DNA from 3 places in the Klebsiella sp. CSG-1 genome. Region 1 is predicted to be linked to each of the others. Evidence: predicted binding sites of a transcription regulator. Region 1 holds the regulator's gene; each other region holds the start of a gene.

Region 1 (6,109 bases):
AAACCTTGTGGCATACCAGCAATGTCTTTACCAACGAGCCGGCGCTGCGTCTGGGCCGCAAGCTGGTGGATGCCACCTTCGCCGAGCGCGTGGTGTTCATGAACTCCGGCACCGAAGCGAACGAAACGGCGTTCAAGCTGGCGCGCCACTACACCATTACCCGTCACAGCCCGTATAAGACCAAAATCATCGCCTTCCATAATGCCTTCCACGGCCGTTCGCTGTTCACGGTATCGGTGGGCGGGCAGCCAAAATATTCTGATGGCTTCGGCCCGAAACCGGCGGACATTATTCACGTGCCGTTTAACGATCTGCATGCGGTGAAGGCGGTGATGGATGACCACACCTGTGCGGTAGTGGTTGAGCCAATTCAGGGGGAAGGCGGGGTGATGGCGGCGACGCCGGAGTTCCTGAAAGGACTGCGCGAGCTGTGCGATGAGCATCAGGCGCTGCTGGTATTTGATGAAGTGCAGTGCGGCATGGGGCGTACCGGTTCGCTGTTTGCATATATGCACTACGGCGTGACGCCGGACATTCTTACCAGCGCTAAAGCGCTGGGCGGCGGCTTCCCGATCAGCGCTGTACTGACCACCAGTGATATTGCCAGCGCATTCCACGCCGGTTCCCACGGTTCGACCTACGGCGGTAACCCGCTGGCCTGCGCCGTGGCCGGGGCGGCATTTGATCTGATTAATACGCCGGAGGTGCTGGAGGGCGTGAAGGCGAAGCGCGAGCTGTTTGTGCAGCATCTCCAGCAAATTGACGCGCAGTTTGACCTGTTCAGCGACATCCGCGGTATGGGGCTGTTGATTGGCGCGGAGCTTAAGCCGCAGTATAAAGGCCGGGCACGCGATTTTCTCTATGCCGCGGCAGATGCGGGCGTGATGGTGCTGAATGCCGGGCCGGATGTGATGCGTTTTGTCCCTTCGCTGGTCATCGACGAGAAGGATATTGCTGAAGGTATGGCCCGCTTTGCCCAGGCGATAAAGCAGGTTCTTAACGCTTAATCGCGCGTAGCCAGATACCGTGATGCGGGCGCTGACGCCATGCCACCGAGGAGATGGTGTGCATGGTGTTCAGATGGTCGAGGATCCGCTGCAGATGCTGCTCCATTGTACTTAACGGGCCCCGGCTCACCTCCACATCCTGCGACTCCATAATATTCACATCGCCAGCGCTGCCGGGACCGTCGGAGTCCAGCCGCTGTTGACAGCGCTGGAGCGCAATCTCACAGGATTCCAGGTAACGCCGGGCCAGCTCCGGCGTCAGCATATTGTGCTCGCGGGCGAGGGTGGTCATGGCGTTGATATGCTCAACAATAAACTGGCTGTGGGTGACCCACAGTTTCATATCATCAAGATAATGTGTGTTAAAACCGGGTTCCTGCATGGCCTGATTCAGCGAGTTATACAGCGAGTTATGTGCCTGATTGACGCGCATCCGGCGATAGGCCAGCGCCGGGGCCTGATGATCGTCGCTGAGAATTAGCCTGATCGCTTCCTGATCGGCTTCCAGCGCGTCGTGAGCGTTTTTACGCAGTAGCCCGCTTTGCCATTGCGGCCATAGCCAGACCATGCCGCCAAAGGCGATAAGGCAGCCGATAAGCGTATCGATAAGCCTGGCGACAATATACTGCTCGCCGTTGAGCGTCAGAAGCTGCAGGGTATACACCGCCGTCACGGTAAAGCCAACCATCGCCCAGCCATAATGCTTGCGAATAATCAGGTAGCTCAGCAGCGTGACGAGCAGCATCGCGGAGAGCGTATAACCCTCCGGGACGTGAAAGTGCAGCGCCAGGCCGGCGATAGCCAGACCGGCAAGTGTACCTGCCGCCCGATGGACGATACGTACCCGCGTCGCGCCGTAGCCGTTTTGGGTCACAAAAAGCACCGTCATCAGGATCCAGTAAGGCTTGGGAAGGTTCAGGGCGCTTCCCATCAGGCTCGCGGCCGTTAACATCACGCAGATACGCGCAGCGTTACGTAGCGCCGGCGATTTTAATGAGAGATAGCTCTTTAGCGCGGGCAGCAGCGGCAGACGGCGCTCTTTATCCGCCATCAGGTTGCGAGCATACAGCGGGCGCTGGGTACGCAGCACCCGGGCTATTCGGCTGAAGTGCCAGGCGCAGAACTGCCCTACCGGGTTGTCCGGATGCTGCCAGGCGATTTTCTCCAGCGCGCCGATTTGCTTATCCATATGAAAGCGTTGCGGGTAGCGGTGGTAGAGAATGTCATCGGCCAGCACCCGCAGGCGTGCGGCAACGGTTTGTGCGTTCCAGCGGATCACCGCCTCGGCATGGCTGCGCTCTACCAGTTTTTGTACTTCTTCGGGTTGGTGCAGGCTGACGGAGATATGTTCCTGCAAATCCAGCGCCATCTGAAATGCCCGCAGCAGGCGCTTGTGGTCATTGCGCTGGTTCGCCGCCAGCATATGCATCTGCTGGTAGCATTGGGTGATCAGGTCCACCACCTTCTGCTGGCGCGTGAGCAGCGGCGGCAGTGAAGTGGTGGGATCGATATGCTGGGTCAGCAGGCTGTATTTGGCTTCGCAGTAGTTAGCCAGCTCGCGATAAAGCAGGCTCAGCGATTCGCGCAGCGGCTGCTCGCGCCATAGCCAAAACCAGAACCAGTTAAACAGGCCGTACCACAGCGTCCCGAGGGCGTAGATCAGCAGTGGCTCCCAGACGGGCATGTTCCCGGCAAGGCTCAGGGTAAAGATTGCGGCAATTAACGACGCGGGCAGAAGCCTGGCGTGCAGAGAGCTGATCTCCGCCGTTACGCCCAGCAGTAGCGCCAGGCCGCTGAGAATCAAGGGCAGCGGGATATCCTGCTGAAGAAGAAGCTGGACCACCAGGCTACAGCCGGCAAACAGCGAGCCGCCAATAATCAGACGTTTAAAAAAGCGTTTGTGCGGCGTATCCAGACCGGCGACGTTACAGCAGGCGGGCACCAGCGAAAACAGCAGACCTTGCTGTAAGTGACCGAGGAGGAGACCGATTGCGACAGGCAAACACAACACCAGCGTTTGCCGCAGTGCATAGTTGACTTCCGGGTGGTAAATCAGCCTGCGCCACATAGAGGGAAAACAAAAACGGCGTGTTGCGTAAGCAACACGCCGTTTTATCGACTTAACGCGTACCGTATACGACGATAGTTTTACCGTGTGCGGAGATCAGGTTCTGATCTTCCAGCATCTTCAGGATACGGCCAACGGTTTCGCGGGAACAGCCAACGATCTGACCAATTTCCTGACGGGTAATTTTAATTTGCATACCATCAGGGTGGGTCATCGCATCCGGCTGTTTTGCCAGGTTCAACAGCGTCTGAGCGATGCGCCCGGTGACGTCGAGGAAGGCAAGGTTACCCACTTTTTCTGAGGTCACCTGCAGACGGCGAGCCATCTGCGACGACAGGCGCATCAGGATATCCGGGTTAACCTGAATGAGCTGACGGAATTTTTTGTAGGAGATTTCGGCCACTTCACATGCGGTTTTCGCACGTACCCAGGCGCTACGCTCCTGGCCTTCTTCAAACAAGCCTAATTCACCGATGAAATCGCCCTGGTTGAGGTAAGAGAGGATCATCTCTTTACCTTCTTCATCCTTGATGAGCACAGCCACAGAGCCTTTGACGATGTAGTACAACGTTTCTGCTTTTTCACCCTGGTGGATCAGCGTGCTTTTAGATGGGTACTTATGAATGTGGCAATGAGACAAGAACCATTCGAGGGTAGGGTCTGTTTGCGGTTTGCCAAGCACCATGCGCGGTTATCCTCTGTTATAAGCTATCTCCGGGTGCCGACACTACACGGCATCCGGGCATGCAATCGTATTGTTTCCCTATGCCTGGGAAACGGCTGGTGAGTTTTCTTCAGCCTGTAATGTGAACTCCTCTGCATACATGCAGTACATCAATGTAATACTGTAGCATCCCGACTGTTTTAGCATAGCTTTTGCCGCATGTCTCCTGGTGTCTCGCTTCAGCATGATGCAGGTCGCCTTCCGTTGCGAGAATTGTTATGTACGCGTAATCTGTCAGGAAAATTGCAACCTCGGAGTTAAATTTTATGCAAGCTCGTGTGAAATGGGTTGAAGGGTTAACCTTCATCGGAGAGTCGGCGTCAGGTCACCAGATTCTGATGGACGGCAACTCCGGAGATAAAGCGCCAAGCCCAATGGAGATGGTGCTGATGGCGGCGGGCGGATGTAGCGCGATCGATGTCGTGTCTATTTTGCAGAAAGGTCGTCACAACGTGACCAACTGTGAAGTCAAGCTGACGTCTGAACGTCGGGAAGAGGCGCCGCGCCTGTTTACCCATATCAACATGCATTTTATCGTCACCGGTAAGGAGCTGAAAGAGGCGGCCGTTTCCCGTGCGGTGGATCTGTCGGCGGAGAAATACTGCTCGGTGGCGCTGATGCTGCAAAAAGCGGTGAATATCACCCACACCTATGAAGTGGTGGAAGGCTAAGCAGCCTTCCCGGAGAGCGACGCAAACGCCTTATCCGGGAGCCGTGAGTGAAGGACGAAAACCCCGCTTAGCGCCAGGCGCTCGGGGTTTTTTAACGTGGTTAACTGATTTTCTTCCCTTCCATCAGTCGTTCGACTAGCGGCGTCATGATGAGCTCCATCGCCAGCCCCATTTTCCCGCCAGGCACCACCAGCGTATTGATATGCGAGATAAACGACCCCTGCAGCATCGCCAGCAGCCAGGGGAAATCGATATCCTGCAGGTTGCGGAAATGGATCACCACAAAGCTTTCATCCAATGACGGAATGCCCTTCGCCGCAAACGGGTTGGAGGTGTCGACAGTGGGAACGCGCTGGAAGTTGATATGGGTGCGCGAAAACTGCGGCGTGATGAAGTTGATATAGTCTTCCATTGAACGGACCACGGAATCCATCACCGCTTCACGGGAGTGGCCGCGTTCACTGGTATCGCGGATGAGCTTCTGAATCCATTCCAGGTTGACGATAGGCACCACGCCGACCAGCAGGTCGACATTCTGCGCGACGTTATACTGCGGCGTAACAACCCCGCCGTGCAGCCCTTCATAAAACAGGACATCGGTCGGTTCCGGTAGCGGTTGCCACGGTGTGAATGTGCCCGGCACCTGATTCCACGGCACCGCCTCATCATAGGTATGCAAATACTTGCGCGACTGGCCGCTACCGTTACGCCCGTACTCAAGGAAGGTGTTTTCCAACAGACCGAAGTCGTTGGCTTCCGGACCGAAGTAGCTGATGTGTTTCCCCTGATCGCGCGCTTTGCGGATCGCCATGTCCATTTCCGGGCGGGTATAGCGATGGAAGCTGTCGCCTTCCACCTCAGCGGCACGCAGGTTTAGCTGTGCGAAAATTTTACGAAAGGCGAGGCTGGTGGTCGTGGTTCCCGCGCCGCTGGAGCCCGTGACGGCAATCACCGGATGTTTGGCAGACATAACAACTCCCAGATTAAACGATGTGTGGCGCCGCCTTAGCCGTGAAACTGCTTGCGGGGCATGATATTGACCGTCTCGTGCAGTTCTGACCACACCAGTACGGCTTCTCCGCTTTTCAATTGCTGTTTGACGTCGGCGACTTTATCCGCCAGCGAGCGTTCATGTTCACCATAATCGGTGCCTTCACGCAACACAAAGCTTTCGATCAGGTTATCCAGCGTTTCGGGATCCAGATCGTGCCAGGGAATAATCATTTTTGTGCTCCCAACCAACGGGTTAACCAGTCCGGGATACGCTTTTCCAGCCACATTTCCGGCTTGCGCAGCGTGCCGCCGACGAATCCGACGTGTCCGCCATTTTCTGTCAGCTGATACTCGACATTTACCGGGAGTTGCTCTTGCGGCGGAATGGAGTGGTGGTCCATAAAAGGATCGTCCTTCGCATGAATGATCAACGTCGGTTTAGTAATGTCGCTGAGCCGCGGCATTGCGCTACACTGGCGATAGTAGTCCAGCGCATCCGCAAATCCGTGAATCCGGGCAGTGATCATATCGTCAAACTCGCGGATGCGGCGCATACCTTTGAGCTGGCGCAGATCAACCGGTAGCGAGCCGGGATAGGCTTTCAGCTTACGCGCGGCGTTGGCCTTTAACAGATTGAGCAGATAAC
Region 2 (6,109 bases), on a different contig from region 1:
GAATTCCGGCATCAGTTTCGGGTGCGGATAAGAGGACAGACCGTTACCGTGAACTTCCTGACGGAAGTTGTTCATCTGCTCTTCGGTCAGACGGCCTTCGAGGAACGCACGTGCGTATACGCCCGGAGAAATGTGGCCCTGGAAGTAAACCAGGTCGCCGCCATCCTGCTCGTTGCGCGCACGGAAGAAGTGGTTAAAGCACACTTCATAGAACGTTGCGGAGGACTGGAAGGAAGCCATGTGGCCACCCAGTTCCAGATCTTTTTTCGATGCGCGCAGAACGGTCATGATGGCGTTCCAACGAATCGCAGAACGAATTCGACGTTCCAGATCCAGATTCCCCGGATATTCCGGTTCGTCTTCAACGGCAATAGTGTTGACGTAACTGCCTGTAGATGTGCCAGCAGCAACCTTCACCCCGCCTTTGCGGGCTTCAGAAAGGAGTTGGTCAATCAGATACTGAGCACGCTCAACACCTTCTTCACGGATGACCGATTCGATCGCCTGTAGCCAGTCGCGAGTTTCGATCGGATCCACGTCATTTGGTAAACGTTCTGACATGGGGGGTATTCCTTATCTATCTAATCGTTGATTAATCTGGAACCTGTCCCATTGCACTCTTTGTTCTTCATACTTCCGGCTGTATCTTTGTTGGCTGCGCTTCCTCATCCCTGTCACATAGTTCACTATGCTCCAGGGAATTCGCGCGCTTGCCGCCGCGATACATCCAAAATTATTTTGAACAACTAAAAGTGCAATAAGACAGGTTCTGCGTTTAGTTGCCGCGCTCTAAAAATGGCGCTTAAGAACCGGAGTTCTCATCTTTCCGTTGCTGTAAACGACGCAGTGAGCGTTCTCGACGACTCTCCTCACGGCTACGATCCAGCAAAATTTCTTCAATGAACGCCAGGTGTCGATGCGACGCTTCACGCGCCTGCTCCGGCTCTCCGGCGATTATCGCCTCGAAAATACGAGTGCGATGATTGCTGACCTGCGGAAGCATCTCCCGACGGGCATACAACAATTCAAAGTTCTGACGAACGTTTTGCGCGAGCATCGGCTCCATGCAGCGTAGCAGATGGAGCAGCACGACATTGTGCGCCGCTTCGGTGACGGCAATTTGATACTGGACGACGGCGTCAGATTCGGCGTCAAGGTCGCCAGACTGCTGAGCCCGTTCGATAGCCTGATGCAGCTCGCGAATACGTTCGCGGTCAGCATCATTGCTGCGTAGCGCCGCGTAATAAGCCGCGATGCCTTCCAGCGCGTGGCGGGTTTCCAGCAGATCAAATTGGGATTCAGGGTGATCGGACAGTAGCTCGACCAGCGGGTCGCTGAAGCTCTGCCACAGGCTGCTCTGTACAAAAGTTCCACCGCCCTGGCGACGAAGCAACAAGCCCTTGGCTTCGAGGCGTTGAATCGCCTCACGCAGCGAGGGGCGGGAAACGTCGAACTGTTTGGCCAGTTCGCGTTCAGGCGGGAGTTTTTCACCGGGGCGTAAGGTCCCCTCAAGGATTAAAAACTCAAGCTGCTGCTCTATCACATCAGATAGTTTTGGTTGGCGGATTTTGCTGTAGGCCATATTCCCTGTCTCTGCCATTAGCCCGTAGTCAATTGGTCTTACCAATTCGCAGTTCGTAGCGGTAAAGTAACAAAGTATTCACCTTCTGTCCATACAGGTTTTGATTGAAATCAGGAAACCACGCACATTTTAACAACCTTACAGAAATAACATTTCAGAATTGTAACTTCACACAAATGATGTGTTTACCCCATAAGAGGTAGCGTTAACGTTTATGAAACGAAAAATTAGGCTATCTGAACCGATTCAACTCAGCAAAACTCAATTAATTATTCATAAATAGTGAATATCCAGCCACCTCAGGCGAATTGCTTTCACCGGCCTGCTATTTACAAATGGTTTCTTTTTGCTCGCTTCGTCATCATCCCTTCATAAAGCAGGTGCATTCACTCGCGCTTATCACTATTCTCGGTGAGACGAAAGGCCTTTTGGTGTTTTTATGTTTCGCCTTCCGTAAAGAAATCAATACGAAAACGGAATTTCGCAATTACACCACACAACAATATGTAAGCTGAATCAATCAGGACAGAGCTGACCAAAACGCCCTTGAATTTAGATAGCTATGCTATCTGGCAGGGACAGACAACGAAGCAGTAGCCTGAAGGACGACGCGTATAAACATAATAACCACACACGAGGTTTCATGATGGAAGGTCAACAGCATGGCGATCGGCTCAAGCGCGGCCTGAAAAACCGCCATATTCAGCTTATTGCTCTGGGCGGCGCTATCGGCACCGGCCTGTTTCTGGGCAGTGCATCCGTTATTCAGTCCGCCGGCCCCGGGATTATTCTGGGCTATGCGATCGCCGGTTTTATCGCCTTCCTGATCATGCGTCAGCTGGGTGAGATGGTTGTAGAAGAGCCGGTGGCAGGTTCATTCAGTCATTTTGCGTATAAATACTGGGGCGGTTTTGCCGGCTTTGCTTCCGGTTGGAACTACTGGGTACTGTACGTTCTGGTGGCCATGGCCGAGTTGACCGCCGTCGGGAAATATATTCAGTTCTGGTGGCCCGAGATCCCAACCTGGGTATCCGCCGCGGTGTTCTTTATTGCCATCAATGCTATTAACCTGACCAACGTGAAAGTGTTTGGTGAAATGGAGTTCTGGTTCGCCATTATTAAAGTGGTGGCCGTTGTGGCGATGATTCTGTTTGGCGGCTGGCTGCTGTTCAGCGGCAACGGCGGCCCGCAGGCAACCGTACGCAACCTGTGGGACCAGGGCGGGTTCCTGCCGCATGGCTTCACCGGGCTGGTGATGATGATGGCGATTATCATGTTCTCATTTGGTGGTCTGGAGCTGGTCGGGATCACGGCTGCTGAAGCGGATAATCCGGAACAGAGCATCCCGAAAGCCACCAACCAGGTTATCTACCGTATCCTGATTTTCTATGTGGGCTCGCTGGCCGTTCTGCTTTCACTGCTGCCGTGGACGCGCGTCACCGCAGACACCAGTCCGTTCGTGCTGATCTTCCACGAGCTGGGTGATACCTTTGTGGCCAACGCCCTGAACGTCGTGGTGCTGACCGCTGCGCTGTCCGTGTATAACAGCTGCGTATACTGCAACAGCCGCATGTTGTTCGGTCTGGCCCAGCAGGGGAACGCCCCGAAAGCGCTGATGAGCGTTGATAAGCGCGGCGTGCCGGTCAATACCATTCTGGTCTCTGCCGTGGTCACCGCGCTGTGCGTCCTGATTAACTACTTCGCACCGGAGTCGGCCTTTGGCCTGCTCATGGCGCTGGTGGTCTCCGCGCTGGTGATTAACTGGGCGATGATTAGCCTGGCGCATATGAAGTTCCGTCGCGCTAAGCAGCAGCAGGGCGTGGTTTCACGCTTCCCGGCGCTGTTTTACCCGGTCGGCAACTGGGTCTGCCTGCTGTTCATGGTGGCGGTGCTGGTGATTATGCTGATGACGCCGGGCATGGCGATTTCCGTTTACCTGATCCCGGTATGGATTGCGATTCTGGGTATCGGCTATCTGTTTAAACAGAAAAGCGCCAGCGCACTAAAAGCACAATAATACATCTCACTATTCTGTGCCCGTCCCGTCATGGCGGGCACAGAGCATTGTTATCTGGTTCACACTTTCCCTTCCACAGTCGTTCTATCCATATCGTCGACCTGATACTGCAACGCATTTATCGGTGATTGCGCAAATAATTCTCTCCATACCGCAACGGGGAGATCTCCAGATGGCAGGCAATAAACTTTCAGTGAGAGAAAAGATTGGCTATGGGATGGGCGATGCCGGATGCAACATCATATTTGGCGCCATCATGCTGTTTGTTAACTACTTTTACACCGATATTTTTGGCCTCGCGCCAGCGTTAGTGGGCATTTTGTTACTCTCAGTACGCGTCATCGATGCTGTGACCGACCCGATCATGGGCGCCATGGCCGATCGTACGCGCAGTAAATATGGCCGCTTCCGTCCGTGGCTGCTGTGGATGGCCTTCCCCTACGCGCTGTTCAGCGTCCTGATGTTCACCACGCCGGAATGGACCTATCACAGCAAAGTTATCTATGCCTTCGTCACCTACTTCCTGCTCTCGCTGACCTATACCGCGATTAACATTCCCTACTGCTCGTTAGGCAGCGTGATTACTAACGATCCGCAGGAGCGCGTCGCCTGCCAGTCGTATCGTTTTGTTATGGTCGGTATTGCCACGCTGCTGCTGTCGCTGACGCTGCTGCCGATGGCCGACTGGTTCGGTGGCGCTGATAAAGCCAAAGGTTATCAGATGGCGATGACCGTACTGGCTGCAATTGGTATGTGTATGTTTTTATTCTGCTTCGCCACCGTCCGTGAACGCGTGCGCCCGGCGGTGCAGACCCATGATGAACTGAAGCAAGACTTTAAGGACGTCTGGAAAAACGATCAGTGGGTTCGCATCCTGCTGTTAACGCTGTGCAACGTCTGCCCCGGGTTTATCCGCATGGCCGCCACCATGTACTACGTGACCTGGGTCATGCAGCAAAGCACCCACTTTGCGACGCTGTTTATCAGCCTCGGCGTCGTCGGGATGATGATCGGCAGTATGCTGGCAAAAGTGCTGACCGATCGCTGGTGTAAGCTGCAGGTCTTCTTCTGGACCAATATCGCCCTGGCGATTTTCTCCTGCGCGTTCTACTTCTTTGACCCACATGCCACCATGATGATTATGGTGCTCTACTTCCTGCTCAACATCCTGCATCAGATCCCGTCGCCGCTGCACTGGTCCCTGATGGCTGACGTCGATGATTACGGCGAGTGGAAAACCGGCAAACGCATCACCGGGATCAGCTTCTCCGGTAATCTTTTCTTCCTGAAAGTCGGGCTGGCGGTAGCGGGCGCGATGGTCGGTTTCCTGCTCTCCTGGTACGGTTACGATGCCGGTGCTAAAGAGCAGAGCGCCTCGGCGGTAAACGGTATCGTGCTGCTGTTCAGCATCATTCCAGGTATTGGCTACCTGATTACCGCAGGCGTCGTGCGGATGCTGAAGGTCAACCGCGAGTTTATGTGCCAAATCCAGGCGGACCTGGAAAAACGTCGCGCTAACTATGAGGAACTCAATACCTGGCAGGATCTCAAAACCAGTGAACACATAAGGAAAGCTTGATGAGCAACTGGCCTAATCCGTTTATTGAACAACGCGCGGACCCCTATATTCTGCGCCATCAGGATCACTACTATTTTATCGCCTCGGTCCCGGAATATGACCGGCTGGAGATTCGTCGCGCGGCGACGCTGGAAGGCCTGCGCGAAGCGCCGCCGGTGGTGGTCTGGCGTAAACCGGAGAGCGGCCCGATGAGCCAGCTCATCTGGGCACCGGAACTGCATGAAATTGACGGGAAATGGTATATCTATTTTGCCGCCGCTCACACCCACGACCTGGACCAACTCGGGATGTTCCAGCACCGGATGTTTGTCCTCGAATGTGCCGACAGCGACCCGCTCAGCGGCCAGTGGGTTGAAAAAGGTCAGGTAAAAACGCCCTTCGATACCTTTGCGCTGGATGCCACCACCTTTCAGCATCAGGGCAGGCGGTGGTATCTGTGGGCGCAGAAAGCCCCACATATTGCAGGCAATTCCAACCTCTATCTGGCGGAGCTGGCAAACCCGTGGACGCTAAAAGGTGAGCCTGTCATGCTGAGCAAACCGGAGTTTGACTGGGAATGTCGTGGTTTTCGGGTCAATGAAGGCCCGGCGGTTCTGGTTCACGGGGAGCAGCTGTTTGTCAGCTATTCCGCCAGCGCGACCGATGAAAACTACTGCATGGGACTCTTGTGGATAGACCTGCTGGCCGACCCGCTGCGCCCGGAGAACTGGCATAAATCGCCGGAGCCCGTATTTCGCACCAGCGATGAGAATCATCAGTATGGCCCCGGCCACAACGGTTTTACGCAAACGCCGGAAGGGGAAGATGTGCTGGTCTACCATGCGCGGAACTATACCGGGATTGAAGGCGATCCGCTGTACGATCCGAATCGCCATACGCGGCTCAAGCGGGTTCGCTGGCAAGAAAACGGGATGCCTGACTTCGGCATCCC
Region 3 (6,109 bases), on a different contig from region 1:
ATCGCGGGAGCGCCCGCGCAGCATTCAGGAGAGTAAAGCATGAAAATTGCACTGATGATGGAAAACAGCCAGGCCAGCAAAAACGCCATCATCCTCAACGAGCTAAACGCCGTTGCCGATGAAAAAGGGTTCCCGGTATACAACGTCGGGATGAGCGATGAGCACGATCATCATCTGACCTATATTCATCTGGGCATTATGGCCAGCATTCTGTTGAATTCGAAAGCGGTTGATTTCGTGGTAACCGGCTGTGGTACCGGGCAGGGAGCGCTGATGTCGCTGAATATCCACCCTGGCGTAGTGTGCGGCTACTGTATTGATCCGGCTGATGCCTTCCTGTTTGCGCAGATTAATAACGGTAACGCGCTGTCCCTGCCTTTTGCCAAAGGTTTTGGCTGGGGCGCCGAGCTGAACGTGCGCTTTATTTTTGAAAAAGCCTTCACCGGTCGCAATGGCGAAGGTTACCCGCCGGAGCGCAAGGAGCCGCAGGTGCGTAATGCCGGGATCCTGAATACGGTGAAAGCTGCCGTGGTGAAAGATAACTATCTGGATACTCTGCGCGCTATCGATCCGGAACTGGTCAAAACGGCTGTCTCCGGCCCGCGTTTCCAGCAGTGCTTCTTCGAGAACTGCCAGGATAAAGAGATCGAAGCTTTTGTCCGCCAGATAGTCGGCTAAGCCCTCGGTTTTTTTTCCAATAAGGCCAGCTTCCGCTGGCCTTTTTACTTTTATTTTTTTCTCTCCGAGACGCTGCTGCCGGCATCTTTACTCAACCGCAAACTATCCACCATTCCCACCAGACAAATGAAGGCAATAAAGACGAAGGAGAGCCGGAAGCTGATTCCCGGCACTGCCGTCAGGCTTAACCACTCACTGGCTTTTTCACCCATGCGAATGCCGATCGCGCCGAGCGTGATCCCCAGACCCACGGCCAGCTGCGACGCGGTACTGAACAACGTATTGGCGTAGCTCATCTGCGCGGGCGGAACATCGGCAAAAGCAAGCGTGCTCACGCCGGTAAACTGAATCGAGCGGAATACGCCGCCGAGGTACAGGATCATGCAAATGAGCCAGATCGGGGTCTGCGGCGTTAAAAAAGCACAGGCGAGCAGTGAGATGACGTTTAGCGCCCCGTTTATCAACAGTAGCCGACGGAAGCCGAGCCAACGAATGAGCGGGGTGGTCGCGGGTTTAATGGTGAAGTTGCCGACAAACACCGCCAGTACCAGCAGCCCGGAATGGAAAGGATCCATACCAAAGCCGACCTGAAACAGCAGCGGCAACAGAAAGGGAACGGCGCTGATGGAAGCGCGGAAAAGCGACCCTCCGTACATCGTAACCCGAAAGGTGGGCACCTGTAGCGCATCCAGACGCACCATCGGCCACTCTGCCCGGCGGAAATGGCGCAGAGCGAACAGCATGCATCCTGTACCGAGCCCCAGCAGGAGCAGGGTTGCCCAGCCTTGCGGCCGGGTATCGCCAAGCAACTCCATGGCGCTCACCAGGCTCACCATGGCAACCGATGTCGCAAAGAAGCCGGGAAGGTCAAAGGGACGTCGCTCCTCTTCGCGGATAGCGGGAATAATACGCAGCGACAGCGCAATGGCTATCAATCCCAGAGGAACATTAATAAAGAATATCCAGTGCCAGCTGGCATAGCGGGTAATAAAGCCACCCAGCGGTGGACCGATGATCGGCGCCACCAGCGCCGGCCATGTCAATGTGGCAATTGCTTTGATGAGCTGATCTTTTGGCGTGGTCCGCAGCACCGCCAGACGGCCGACGGGCACCATCAGCGCGCCACCCATTCCCTGAAGGATACGCATAGCGACAAAGGTGTCCACGTTGCTGGCAAAGCCGCAAAAAACTGAGGCCAGCGTAAAAATGGCCAACGCCAGCGTGAAGATCTGACGCGCGCCGAAGCGATCGGCAATCCAGCCGCTGGCCGGGATCAATACCGCCAGCGTAATCAGGTAGGCGCTGATACCGATATTCAGGTCAACCGCCGCAATGCCAAAATCCTTTGCCATGTCCGGCAGCGCGGTAGCGATTACCGTCCCGTCAAGAAACTCCATGAAAAATGCCCCGGCAACCAGCAGCGCGGGAGCGGAGAAGGCGCGGCCTTCTCGTGAAGAGATATCTGTACTCATTGTGTCTGCCATCGGCTGGTGAGGTTCTGATCGCAGGAAAAACCGGCAGGCTCTTAACTCTGCGATTTCCCTCATTTTTGTTTAATTTATAAATTATTTTTGTGAAAAAATTGTGAGTTACCGCATATTTTTATTGATTTATGTGATGCAAGTCATATTATAAGCCCATCAACAGTAACACCTGCATAACAAAACCGGAGTCGCTTCATGAAACTGCGCAAAATTCTGAAGAGCATGTTCGAGCAGTACTGCAAAACATTCAAAGATGTACCGCCTGTCGGTATGTTCTGATAAAAAAACCTGCTGCGGCAGGTTTTTTTATCTCTCGGGATTTAGGTTACTATTACGCTCCTCGAAAAAGGAGTAATAAATGTCTCAACATCTCACCGAACAAGACGAACTGGTTTCTGACGTTGTCGCCTGCCAGTTGGTTATCAAACAGATTCTCGACGTCATTGATGTCATCGCCCCTGTTGAAGTGCGCGAAAAAATGACCACCCAACTGAAAGCCATCGATTTTGCCAGCCATCCGGCTTCGGCCGATCCGGTGACGCTGCGCGCGGTTCAAAAAGCGATTGCGCTGATTGAGCTTAAGTTTACGCCGCAGGGTGAAGCACACTAAGTTGTTTCGCCCCGCTATCGTTGTCGATGGCGGGGCGAGAACCAGACGTTAATGAGAGATAGCGGTCCTTGCCGGCGCCGGCTGCTGATCCTTAAAGAGCTTACTGTTGCCCCAGCACTCTTCATAACGGTGGCCGACTAAATCCTCCACAATGATGCGCACATCGGGCGGAATATCGCTAACCTTACCGCCGGCTTTAATCCGCGCCACTTCCTGCAGTACGACCAGGTGCGCTTTGCGATCCAGTTTCATCTGCTTGCTGAAGACAATGGCCGCCAGCGCCAGCAGGATCACGCCGCTACAGAACACCACCGCAATGGCGGTCACGGCGCTTTCTGGTTGCGTATGCGCTTTAGACTGGAACCCGTAGAAGCTGAGAATGGCTCCCATCGTGAAGACAATAATCGAACGCAGGATTTTTCCGGAGAAGGTCATGGCACCCGCGTAAATCCCTTCGCGGCGGCGGCCGGTATAGATCTCATCAACATCGGCGAGGAAGGTGTAAACGGTCCATGGAATGTAGTACACGCCGCCGGTACCCAGGCCAAACAGCACCGTGATCCCAAACATCAGGATGGTTGCCAGATGGGCAGGTAGATGGAAAAACCACAGCGAGGTGTACAGCAACACGGAGAAAATCACGATGCTCAGCGCCAGAATATAGGGCTTGCTGAACCCCTTTTTCACGCACAGGCCGATAAACAGCGCCGTAGAGAGCAGCTGCAGAATCGAGTTCAGGCTGTTCAGCCCGGCAACCATCGCCGGATCGTGCTGCAGGACAAAGATAACGAAGTAGGTAAAGATCGAGGCAAACAGCCATTCTGCGCCGAAACCGCAGAGATACATCCCAAGATGTTTGCGGAACACGCGTAGATAGAAGGTCGAACGCATATCCTTCGCCAGCATCAGCAGGGTCGAGAACAGGCCTTTTTTCTCGCTCACGCGAACTTCTTCTTCACGCGGACGCTCCCAGCTGCAAAACCACAGGCAGGAGATGGCGATAATCAGAATAGCGCCGTAGGTCAGCCCGGTCAGGAAGAACGGTGTGGCGGAGTCTTTGCCGTACAACAGGATAAACTGACCAGGGATGAATGCCGCGAGGAAGTTGGCGAGCTTGCCGAAAATGGCTTTATAGCCGGTCAGTTTAGAGCGTAATGAGAAGTCGTCGGTCATTTCAGTGGCTAAGGTTTCATAAGGCACCATGACTGAGGTATAAATAATCTCAAAGACGACGTAGGTGCAGAGGTAGTACCAGAAACCAAGCCCCTCAACCCACAGCAGCGGGTAAAACATCATCAGCGGTATGCCGATCAATAAAAAGAAACGTCGGCGTCCGAAGCGTTTGCCGAGCCGCGTTTTACCGAAGTTATCGGTCAGGTAACCCATTAACGGGTTGCTGATCGCATCGATGATGCTGGCGACGGAAAAAATAAACGACGCTTCAATCAGCGTCAGTCCGCAGAAGGTGGTGTAGAAATAAAGTAGCCAGGCGCCGCTGATCGCCAGCGCGCCGCTCCCCAGCAAATTACCGCCGCCGTAGGCGAGCTGATGGCGTAACAAAATCGGTCTTCCCTGCAACCCTTGTGAGGTTGAAGCCGCGTATCTTGCCATTAATATAAACCCCATGTTTTAAATTTTTGAAACGCTGTTTTTATATTCTTAAAGTCGATGACGAAAAGTGATCGTCGTCACTAATCATCCGCTGCGCGCTTTCCTGGGGCAGGAATGCGATCGGCTTAAAAGTTTTTAATGCTTTTCAGGAATAAGAACGGCGCCTGAGCGCTGGAAATGATGTTTAGAAATAGCGAACGCTGGAACGTTATTCACGATGGTCGGGGGCGTGAAGCGGGGGATTGATGACCTTGTGCCGTTTATCCGCGATGCGGATCTGTGGCCAGAAGCGTTTGCAGGACATCCCCGCGCGGGGTTAATGCGGTTACGCCAGTCAGGGTGAGCACTATCATGCGGCGCTGAAGCCGTTCCCTCAGGATTGAGCCTCACGGAGGGAACGGCGGATGTGGTGCCCGCCGCTGCGGCCTTAATCCTGGCGACGTGTCACCAGACTGAGCAGGCGGCGATCGGTCTGCAGCATACCCAGGCCGGCTTTATCCGCATTACGGACCTCTTCAAGCACGCTTTGCAGCAGTACGCCGTCCTGCTGCTGCTCTTTCTCTAGCAGCGTCAGGAAGCGCCAGGTGGTGTCGTCACACTGCGCTTTAGCTTCTTCGGTCAGCCCGGACAGCATGCTGCTACGCTGTTCATAATCGGCCAGGGTGGTGGTAAACAGATCTTCGAGGGAGTGACAGTTATGGTGGTAACTGCCTTCGTTTTTGACGATCGGCCAGTTTCCGCCGGTCTTCATAAAATCGAATACCCGCATCATCTGCGTCACGTGCGATTGTGCCCGGGAGCGCAAAAAGATGGCGGTGCCGTTCAGACGGTGCTGTTCGCACCATTCGCTGAGATGCAGATATAAATTTGAGGCATGAAACTCAAGGTTCATCTGATTATTGAGTTTTTGAGCCATTCCTGGAACGACCATAAAAATATCCTTATTAAGCTGGAGATATCATTCACGCGTCGGGAATCTTCGCCGGTGAACGATAAAATGCGAGACTCTTTACGCGTAACATTGTCGGCAAAATAATGAATTTGCACTTTCCCTATGTGTATCGGTAATTAATTAGCGCCTGCCGATATATATAGAATACCCTTAATAGTAGACTAAGAAAACTCTCAAGTGCGTCTGTTTACGTTTCGTTACAACATCCTTATAAAGTGTGTTGTCTTTGTCTGTTCTTTGATTTAAATGCCTATATAATTATGATTTTATTGAATTTATTTTGCCGGCATTTTTTGTGATATGGATGATGTCTACGACATATTAATTAAATATGAATTTAATCCTGGATTCATAATTCGGTCATGTCGCATCAACCATTCGGTAAAAAAGAAATCACGGGAAAGGGCAGTGACGTCATTTTTACAGGAGCAGATAAATGGGGAGGGGAGGTATATTCTGTTATTAACGGTAATAAAATTCCCCTGAGCGATATTTCATCTTGTGAGAAGTCGAATCGCTAAGGGAAACGGCTGAAGAAGGGGGGCGCAGCGCTTTCGGCAAATCCCTTGAAAGGGGGACGGCTGTAGCCACAAGGATAAGTCTGCTGATGATATGGATAATATTGCTATATGCAGAGCTAATTGTCTGACAATTGGCTCTTTTTTTATGTCATTTTTCGCTAAATCTATGCACGCAATTACTGTAATTCCGCGATGTGATAATGCTCTCGTATGGAGAATTGATTTCCGGTTATTACTTAATGAACAACGGCAG

What was found. Region 1 encodes CRP, which controls carbon source genes, mostly activating them, when cyclic AMP is high. Its sites were predicted from a motif close to ATGTGANNNNNNTCACAT; they were not measured.
Region 2: AC007G_RS16195 (glycoside-pentoside-hexuronide (GPH):cation symporter) is a predicted target of CRP. The motif match lies at 3,647-3,664, and genes of this name have one in related genera.
Region 3: azuC (stress response protein AzuC) is a predicted target of CRP. The motif match lies at 2,291-2,308, and genes of this name have one in related genera.

What each region holds. Positions count from the first base shown of each region.
Region 1 is NZ_JBWNLD010000005.1:474,598-480,706, forward strand. Features, by position in the region: gene argD (bifunctional acetylornithine/succinyldiaminopimelate transaminase) at 1-1,007, shown strand, start outside; gene AC007G_RS15445 (YccS/YhfK family putative transporter) at 997-3,075, opposite strand; gene crp (cAMP-activated global transcriptional regulator CRP) at 3,128-3,760, opposite strand; gene AC007G_RS15455 (OsmC family protein) at 4,066-4,470, shown strand; gene AC007G_RS15460 (phosphoribulokinase) at 4,571-5,440, opposite strand; gene AC007G_RS15465 (YheU family protein) at 5,476-5,694, opposite strand; gene AC007G_RS15470 (hydrolase) at 5,691-6,109, opposite strand, start outside.
Region 2 is NZ_JBWNLD010000006.1:130,803-136,911, forward strand. Features, by position in the region: gene aceE (pyruvate dehydrogenase (acetyl-transferring), homodimeric type) at 1-561, opposite strand, end outside; gene pdhR (pyruvate dehydrogenase complex transcriptional repressor PdhR) at 803-1,582, opposite strand; gene aroP (aromatic amino acid transporter AroP) at 2,226-3,599, shown strand; gene AC007G_RS16195 (glycoside-pentoside-hexuronide (GPH):cation symporter) at 3,772-5,178, shown strand; gene AC007G_RS16200 (glycoside hydrolase family 43 protein) at 5,178-6,109, shown strand, end outside.
Region 3 is NZ_JBWNLD010000008.1:281,037-287,145, reverse strand. Features, by position in the region: gene AC007G_RS20110 (RpiB/LacA/LacB family sugar-phosphate isomerase) at 40-678, shown strand; gene AC007G_RS20105 (MFS transporter) at 729-2,150, opposite strand; gene azuC (stress response protein AzuC) at 2,358-2,441, shown strand; gene AC007G_RS20095 (DUF2766 family protein) at 2,521-2,772, shown strand; gene AC007G_RS20090 (MFS transporter) at 2,821-4,332, opposite strand; gene AC007G_RS20085 (non-heme ferritin-like protein) at 4,811-5,314, opposite strand.